Linked DNA regions of Metabacillus sp. KUDC1714. The protein of the gene in region 1 interacts with the protein of each later gene in a pairwise test. Links are inferred from orthologs where the notes say so. Each region holds a gene or a part of one and is shown in the gene's direction. Other genes may lie near its edges.

Region 1 (2,941 bases):
ATGAAAGCGCGTTTTACCAAATTACGATCGATAATAAAGTTGTCGCCTCTGAAACAATTCCATATCCAGAGGAATAAAAGCAGAATATAGTTTTTTATTATGGAATATCACAAGAATATTAATCACAAACTTTTACTATGAATTCTTGTAATGAGCTTTAATAAATCAATAACATATTTAGAGAAACAACAATATTGTTCTAGGAGGTTATTCATGCCACAAGGGAAAATTGTGAAAGCTCTTAGTGGTTTTTACTATGTGCAAGACGGCGAAAGAATGATTCAATGTAGAGGTAGAGGTATTTTTCGGAAAAATAAGATCACCCCACTTGTAGGAGATGAAGTTGAATACCAGGCAGATAATGATCAAGAGGGTTATATACTTGAAATATTTGGCCGTAAAAATGAACTTGTCAGACCACCTATTTGTAATGTCGACCAAGCGATTCTTGTTTTTTCAGCAGTTGAACCTGATTTTAGTCCAGCGCTGCTTGATCGCTTCCTTGTACTGATTGAAGCTAATGATATTGAACCAATTCTGGTTATTAGTAAGGCAGATTTAATTCCATCTGAGGATATAAAAGAAAAAGTGCTTTCGTATGCTAAAGATTATCAAAATGCAGGGTACAAAGTGCTATTAACTTCTACTGTTGAATCTAGTGTAGAACATGACCTACAACCGATTCTAGATAATAAAATTTCAGTTTTTGCTGGACAATCTGGAGTAGGAAAATCATCGTTATTAAATGTTTTAAGACCAGATCTTGATCTAAAGACAGATGATATTTCAACACATTTAGGGAGAGGTAAGCATACGACAAGACATGTAGAATTAATTGCAGCAGGGTCTGGCTTTGTTGCAGATACACCAGGTTTTAGTTCATTAGATTTTACAGGTATTGAGGTTGAAGATTTAACCTACTGTTTTCCGGAAATGAAAGAAAGAAGTGGGAATTGTAAATTTCGTGGTTGCACACATGTGAAAGAGCCAAAATGTGCGATCAAAGAAGCGGTAGATAATGGAGAAATACCGCAATATCGATATGAACATTATTTAACCTTTGTTGAAGAAATAAAAGATAGAAAGCCGAGGTATTAGTATGATAAAAATTGCCCCATCAATCCTATCGGCAAATTTCGCGAAATTGGGTTTGGAGATTAAAGATGTAGAAAATGGTGGTGCCGACTATATTCATGTAGATGTTATGGATGGACACTTTGTACCAAATATTACGATTGGGCCTTTAATTGTGGAAGCAATTCGACCTGTTACAAAGCTTCCTTTAGACGTACACCTCATGATTGAACAACCAGACAGTTATATACATGAGTTTGTGCGTGCAGGTGCGGATATCATTACTGTACATGTTGAAGCATGTAAACATCTACATAGAACCCTTCAATTAATCAAGTCTGAGGGTATTAAGGCAGGTGTAGTGTTAAACCCACATACACCTATCGAGTCAATACAGCATGTTCTAGAGGATATTGATATGGTTTTATTAATGACAGTAAATCCTGGTTTTGGGGGACAAGCTTTTATTCCACAAGTCTTACCAAAAATTAAACAGCTTGCTACAATTATTAAAGAAAAACAGCTTCCGATCGAAATTGAAGTGGATGGCGGAATTAATGAAGAAACGGCCAAACTTTGTGTTGAAGCCGGAGCAACTGTACTTGTTGCAGGTTCGGCTATTTATAATAAGCCTGATCGCCATCAAGCAATTCAAGCCTTAAAACAGGCCATTCATTCATAAATCTGAAAAACTCATCTAAGATTCAATTTAAATCAATAAAGAGTTCTGACGCATTCCCTGTGTCAGACTTTTTTTATATCTTAAGTACTAAACTTCGGTATAAGATTAATCAGATGAGCAGAGCCAAGAAGTTGTGCTTAACAAACGATGGTTAGGAAGAAAAAGTTCAGGTGAAGCCTTTGGACTTAGCATTTTTAGCATGGTAAGTCACGCTATCCATTAGTGAGGATAAAGTGAAAAATTTAATAAAATTTTGATACATAAGGAGTTAATATGAAAACAATCGCACTTGTTGCAGGAGGACCAAAAGAAAATCTCCCTGTATTAACAGATTATCATCACGAGGGTGTTATATGGGTTGGAATTGATAGAGGGACGTTATACATACAAGAGTCAGGATTGCCCCTAACCTTTGCTTTTGGAGATTTTGACTCCATTACAAATAAAGAGAGGAATGAGTTGACAAAGGCTTTCACTAATTTGTCTATCTTTTCTGCTGAAAAGGATAAAACAGATACTGAGCTTGCATTAGAATGGGCAGTTCAACAATCACATGAACTCATACAAATTTTTGGAGCAACTGGCGGAAGAATCGACCATATGCTTGGTAATATTCAACTCCTTTTTAAAACAATAAAGTATGATTCAAAAATTGAAATAATCGATCGTCAAAATCATATCACGCTCTTCACTCCAGGAACATATACAATAAAGAAACACAAGGAGTGGAAATATATATCGTTTATTCCGATTAGTCATGAAGTGAAGGGTATTACGCTAGAAGGATTTAAATATCCATTAAATAATTGTCATATCAGCATTGGATCGACATTATGTATTAGTAATGAACTCATTCATGAACAAGGTACTTTTTCTTTTCATGACGGCATAATATTAATGATAAGAAGTCGAGATTAAGCCTTGTGGATTCAAAGAGATAAGGTCTCGCGTCATTTTTTTCCACAGACTGAATATAATGCTAAAGAACTGATTTGATTTTTATGAAACTTTGACGCTAATAGTACCTTTAAACAAGCATGTTTAATGATTTGGTTGAGGAGGGAAACAATGAGATTTTATACGATTAAGCTACCAAAGTTTTTAGGAGGAATTGTTCGAGCAATGCTCGGTTCGTTTAAAAAAGATTAAGAAAAAAGCACCGTTATTTTCGGTGCTTTTTTCTTA
Region 2 (3,027 bases), 550 kb from region 1 along the record:
ATACCCATTGGCATGGTTGTTAACCACAGAGGCCGGCATCGTCTTAGGTGTGATAATGGGGATGATTATCCTGCTGGTGCTGCACGAACGCCGTCGAGCCCTTCGAGATGAGTCCGAGCGAAGTTAATTACACAGTAAATTGTCTTTTAAGCTGTCTAAATGCTTAGTTATAAACGAATCAGTGGTACCATTACTTTGAAAAAAATTATCCGAGTTTCTTGCGTCCTTTTAGAGATATGTTTTTGCCCCTTTTGTTGACCAGACGAGTTTTCACGTAATGTATATCTCGCTAGTATCGTACCTTCTTTTGGCAACTCACGAATATCCACTACCGATACTGAAAATTCAGTCACAAAAAATAGCTTCGTTCCCAACTTGATAAAAACTCATGCTCTCTGCTCGTCTTTTTGCCTTTTAGTCTCGTTGGCCGAACTAATTAGGATAAGTCTTTAATCTTTAACCAAGTCTGATAGTATGTACCTATTCCTGTACCGCGGGATTCTATAAACCATTTTTCAATCTCAGATGTTCTTATTCTTTTAGACATAAAAACACCCCTTTGGCTAAAAATAACAAAGGGGTAAAACATCACAACTTTGTTCAAAACATCTCATCGCTATTATAAACATCGTGACTTTATTTCAATGACAGTTGGTCATTTTGATATTTATCGTTTCAAAATTGAACTTATACAACAATGGATCTTTTACGTTAAGAAATCCTATCCCAAAAAAGGCATACATTCCAAGAATAAAAGTGATCAGTTACTAATCACGCCCCGATTGAGTCATACTCTTTCCCATATACACTATCTTTACTTTCTCCCTGTCTTATACTAAACGACCACAATCTCACTTATAATCCAGCAACAACACCCAAACCTCGACAAAAATCCCTAGCCTCTTAAAAAAAATGACGACAAAAACTAATAGAAAAACAATGTATTGAATATTGACCAAATCCAGCAATTGATGTAACATCATAATAGGTTATATTACATTATATACAATTATACTAAAAGCTAAAAAGGAAAGATGGGGTGATTATATAATAGATCAGTTGAATACTAGAAATAGATCTTTCCTATTCAATTTTTAAGAATCTGAACAAGGGGGAGTCAGATGAAGATTGCCGCAGTTGGTTTTAATTGTGTTGATATTTATGAAAATTTACAAAGATTATACCCTACCGGTAATGGTATCGATTTTGTCATTCATATGAGTCGTTTTGGACTTCAAACCTCTGTCGTTAGCGTTGTCGGGGATGATGAGTACGGTCAATTAATGATCGATACATTAAAAAAAGAGGGAATTGAACTATCACATCTACGTGAAGAAGCAGGGAATACAGCTGTTATTAAGATGCAGCTAAACGGAAATGACCGTGTGCATGGCGAACTTCTTGAAGGAGTCATGAAAGATTTTTCCCTTACAAGTGATGATATCGAATTTCTCAAAGAGTTTGATTATGTTCATACAGATCTATTCGGAAAGGTCATCGATTTGCTTCCTACAATCAGAAGCAATGGCAGCAAAGTAATATTTGACTTCTCTACCTATCATCATAAACCAGAAATCAAAACGATTCTACCTCATGTAAACTATGCATTTTTCTCCTATGATCAGCATGATGAATACATCGAGGAATTTATGAAAAAAGCCAAAAGTCACGGTCCTAAAATTGTAACCGTTACCATCGGTGAAAATGGAAGTCTTTCCTATGATGGAACAACTTTTTATAAGGAAGCAGCAATCGAGGTGGATGTTGTCAACACGGTTGGCGCCGGGGATTCATTTATCGCAGGATTCATGTTTGGAGTGGTCAATGGTTTTAGTGTGCAAGACTGTTTGAAAAATGGTGCAAAAACAGCAGCTGGAGTTATCGCTAAGTTTGAGCCATATTAGGATAATCAAGTTGCAATGATTGTTGGAGTTAGCTTAATAGATTGAAAGGTGGAATTCATATGGTCATAGATGTACATACACATCCCATTTTTTTCGAGGGAATCTGTGATGACGAGGAAACTCTCGCATTTCGGAAGGAGCAGTTTGGGATTTTTAAGCAGTCTCCACAGTCAATCGAGCAAATTTTAGTGGGGATGGATTATGGAGGGATTGATAAATCCGTTTTGCTGCCTGAGGATATTTCAACAATTGCTGGTGGTCATGTTGTTTCAAATGAGGAGATAAAGAAGCTTGTGGACATGGTTCCTGATCGATTTATCGGGTTTGCTAGTGTTGATCCACATCGCCCAGATGCACTTGATGTCCTAGATTATGCATTTAAGGATCTTGGGTTAATGGGGTTAAAGCTGCACCCGTCTAAACAGGCGTTTTATCCGAATGATGAACGATTAAAACCAATTTATGAGAAATGTGTAGAGTACAATAAGCCGATTATGTTTCATGCTGGGATGAGCTGGGAGCCGAATGCGTTAGCAAAGTATTCACAGCCAATACATTTCGAGGAAGTTGCCTTGCATCATCCGGAATTAAGAATTTGCTTAGCCCATTTTGGTTGGCCTTGGATCAATGAAACGATCATGTTAATGCTGAAATATCCTAATGTATATACGGATACGTCCATGCTGTATATGGATACGGCGAAGGATTTTTATGAACAGATTTTCACGAAAAATATGGGACCTTTATGGATTGATCGAAATCTTAAGGATCAGGTCATGTTCGGTTCGAATACACCAAGATTCCGAGCGAATCGCTTAAAGCCAGCACTTGAGAGCTTACCTATGAGAAGGTCAACATTGGATAAAATCTTAGGCACTAACGCTGAAAAATTCTTAGGGCTGAAAGGATAGATGATCAGATGGTGAAATTGACAAATATCGTTTTACTTACTCAGTCAGAGTTTCAGTTAATTAAAATTACGGAAACGGTTCGAGAATTTGTTGCTGAATCTGGGATTCAAAACGGATTGGTCGCGGTGATCACAGCACATACGACAACAGGAATTATGGTGAACGAAGGTCTGGATTGCTTGGAAATTGATATTGAGGAAACACTTGAAAGG
Region 3 (3,050 bases), 3.0 Mb from region 1 along the record:
ATGATTCTTATAACAATGGTATTTTCGATGAATTCGTACTTCCATCTGTTATGACGAAGGAAGACGGTTCACCTGTTGCAACTCTAAGTGATAACGATGCGGTAATTTTCTATAATTTCCGTCCAGACCGTGCAATACAAATTTCAAACACGTTTACAAATGAAGATTTCCGTTCATTTGATCGTGGAGAAAAACATCCTAAGAACTTACACTTTGTTTGTTTAACACATTTTAGTGAAACAGTTGATGGATATGTTGCTTTTAAACCAACAAACTTAGATAATACAATTGGAGAAGTGTTAGCACAAAATAATTTAACACAACTTCGTATTGCAGAAACTGAAAAATATCCACACGTAACCTTCTTTATGAGTGGTGGTCGTGAAGAGAAGTTTCCAGGTGAAGAGCGTATTTTAATTGCTTCACCAAAGGTTGCAACTTATGATCTTCAGCCAGAAATGAGTGCATATGAAGTAACGGACGCGTTACTTGCCGAAATTGAAGCTGATAAATTTGATGCAATCCTTTTAAACTTTGCAAATCCAGATATGGTAGGACATTCTGGAATGCTAGAGCCAACAATTAAAGCAATTGAAACAGTTGATGAGTGTCTTGGAAAAATAGTTGATGCAATCATCGCTAAAGGTGGAAAAGCAATCATTACAGCTGACCATGGTAACTCTGATGAAGTTGTAACATTAGAAGGTGAGCCAATGACAGCTCATACGACAAATCCGGTTCCAGTCATTGTGACTGAAGAGGGTGCTACACTTCGTGAAGGTGGAATTCTTGGCGATTTAGCACCAACAATGCTTGATCTATTAAATGTCGAATTACCTAAAGAAATGACAGGAAAAACATTAATCCAAAAATAAAGGAGAGAAATTAAATGCCATACATTGTAGACGTATATGCACGCGAAGTATTAGACTCACGCGGAAATCCAACAATTGAAGTAGAAGTACACACAGAATCAGGTGCGTTCGGACGCGCAATGGTACCAAGTGGTGCTTCAACAGGTGAATACGAAGCAGTTGAGCTTCGTGATGGTGACAAAGAGCGCTATTTAGGAAAAGGTGTTCTAACAGCTGTTAAAAACGTAAATGAATTAATCGCTCCAGAATTACTTGGTTTCGAAGTAACTGAACAAGTTGCAATTGACCAAGCTTTAATCGAGCTTGATGGTACAGAAAACAAAGGTAAATTAGGTGCGAACGCAATCCTTGGTGTTTCTATGGCTGCTGCTCGTGCTGCTGCAGATTTCTTACAAGTACCTTTATACCAATACCTTGGTGGATTCAGCGCGAAAACATTACCAGTACCAATGATGAACATCGTTAACGGTGGTGAGCACGCTGATAACAATGTTGACATTCAAGAATTCATGGTTATGCCTGTAGGTGCTGAAAACTTCCGTGAAGCTCTACGCATGGGAGCAGAAATCTTCCATAGCTTAAAATCAGTTCTTCATGGTAAAGGTCTTAACACTGCTGTAGGTGATGAAGGTGGATTCGCTCCAAACTTAGGTTCAAACGAAGAAGCTCTTCAAACAATCATCGAAGCAATCGAAAAAGCTGGTTACAAACCAGGTGAGCAAGTTATGCTTGCTATGGATGCTGCTTCTTCTGAGTTCTACAACAAAGAAGACGGTAAATACCATCTTTCAGGTGAAGGTGTTGTCAAAACATCTGCTGAAATGGTTGACTGGTATGAAGAAATGTCTTCTAAATACCCAATCATTTCAATCGAAGATGGTTTAGATGAAAATGACTGGGAAGGTCATAAATTATTAACTGAGCGTCTTGGCGGTAAAGTTCAACTTGTTGGTGATGATTTATTCGTTACAAACACGAAGAAGCTTGCTGAAGGTATCGAAAAAGGAATTGGTAACTCAATCTTAATCAAAGTGAACCAAATTGGTACATTAACTGAAACATTTGAAGCAATCGAAATGGCGAAACGCGCTGGTTACACTGCAGTAATTTCTCATCGTTCTGGTGAAACAGAAGATACGACAATTGCTGACATCGCTGTAGCAACTAACGCTGGCCAAATCAAAACTGGTGCTCCATCACGTACAGACCGTGTTGCGAAATACAACCAACTTCTACGTATCGAAGATCAACTTGTAGATGCAGCAAGATATGATGGAATCAAAACATTCTATAACTTAAAGAAATAATTTTTGGGAAAGGGACTGCTGAGGCAGTTCCTTTTTTAATATTCTGTTCGGGGGTTTTGGCGAATTTTGACGGTCTATGTCTAATCGTTGATAAATTGCGAGAATCGAAGATAAATTTGAAAAATCGAAGATAAACTCATCAAAATCGTAGATAAATTATTAATGAAGAAAAATAGAAGCAGGATTTCCACTAGAATTGGCGAAGGTTTTAAGCAAAATATTATATGGAGTGAGAAAATGATCTTAAAACACCGCGAATTCCCCCTTACGATTGAAAAATTAGAAGCATTACTTCTAAGACTTCCTCTAAAACATCCAAAAATCCCAATTATTATTGAAGATTTGAAAAAAAGAATGGCTGGCTACAGAGGTGAAGAAGCTATTGACTATTATTTAAGCTTCCTTGAAGAAAAAGACTACTATATTTTTCATGACATAAGGCTAAAAGGTAAAAATCATTACTTCCAAATTGATACCCTTATCTTAACTCGGAAAATTGCAATAATCATTGAGGTGAAAAATATATCAGGAACTATTTACTTCGATCCGATATTTAAACAACTGATTCAAACAAAAGACCAAACGGAAAAGGCATATCAATATCCGCTAATACAATTGGAACGGCAAGAATCACAATTAAAAGAATGGCTAGTAAATAATAATTTAAAAGAAATGAAAATCACCTCAATTGTTGTCATAAGCAACCCATCCACAGTAATTCGCTCTTCTCCAGACGACCAAATTATTCACCACAAAGTAATCCGCAAAGAAAACCTTCCCGCTAAAATTATTCAATTAGAGAAATCCATCAATTCACCAGATATTGAAGAAAAGGAACTAAAAAAGATCTCTCGAAAGTTACTCAAAA

The links.
Region 2: the proteins of rpe (region 1) and frlD interact in binary tests that used the Escherichia coli proteins (3 or more experiments, as listed by UniProt). The link is inferred for Metabacillus sp. KUDC1714 from one-to-one orthologs.
Region 3: the proteins of rpe (region 1) and eno interact in binary tests that used the Escherichia coli proteins (3 or more experiments, as listed by UniProt). The link is inferred for Metabacillus sp. KUDC1714 from one-to-one orthologs.

The regions. Positions count from the first base shown.
Region 1 is NZ_CP055263.1:4,259,551-4,262,491, forward strand. Bases 64-2,927 are described here. They hold rpe (ribulose-phosphate 3-epimerase), read left to right. Parts: upstream 64-1,099; coding sequence 1,100-1,756; downstream 1,757-2,927. Other genes in these bases: pknB (Stk1 family PASTA domain-containing Ser/Thr kinase), read left to right, coding at 64-77; rsgA (ribosome small subunit-dependent GTPase A), read left to right, coding at 214-1,098; HUW50_RS19585 (thiamine diphosphokinase), read left to right, coding at 2,030-2,674; spoVM (stage V sporulation protein SpoVM), read left to right, coding at 2,825-2,905. In the rest of the region: more of pknB, read left to right, coding at 1-63. UniProt on the Escherichia coli protein: Catalyzes the reversible epimerization of D-ribulose 5-phosphate to D-xylulose 5-phosphate.
Region 2 is NZ_CP055263.1:4,811,185-4,814,211, reverse strand. The notes cover bases 63-3,012. They hold frlD (fructoselysine 6-kinase), read left to right. Parts: upstream 63-1,121; coding sequence 1,122-1,904; downstream 1,905-3,012. Other genes in these bases: HUW50_RS22150 (secondary thiamine-phosphate synthase enzyme YjbQ), read left to right, coding at 2,824-3,012; HUW50_RS22155 (amidohydrolase family protein), read left to right, coding at 1,964-2,815; HUW50_RS22170 (hypothetical protein), read left to right, coding at 63-127. Outside these bases: more of HUW50_RS22170, read left to right, coding at 1-62; more of HUW50_RS22150, read left to right, coding at 3,013-3,027. UniProt on the Escherichia coli protein: Catalyzes the ATP-dependent phosphorylation of fructoselysine to fructoselysine 6-phosphate. Functions in a fructoselysine degradation pathway that allows E.coli to grow on fructoselysine or psicoselysine.
Region 3 is NZ_CP055263.1:1,211,818-1,214,867, reverse strand. Bases 63-3,035 are described here. They hold eno (phosphopyruvate hydratase), read left to right. Parts: upstream 63-889; coding sequence 890-2,182; downstream 2,183-3,035. Other genes in these bases: HUW50_RS05890 (nuclease-related domain-containing protein), read left to right, coding at 2,420-3,035; gpmI (2,3-bisphosphoglycerate-independent phosphoglycerate mutase), read left to right, coding at 63-875. Also shown: more of gpmI, read left to right, coding at 1-62; more of HUW50_RS05890, read left to right, coding at 3,036-3,050. UniProt on the Escherichia coli protein: Catalyzes the reversible conversion of 2-phosphoglycerate (2-PG) into phosphoenolpyruvate (PEP). It is essential for the degradation of carbohydrates via glycolysis.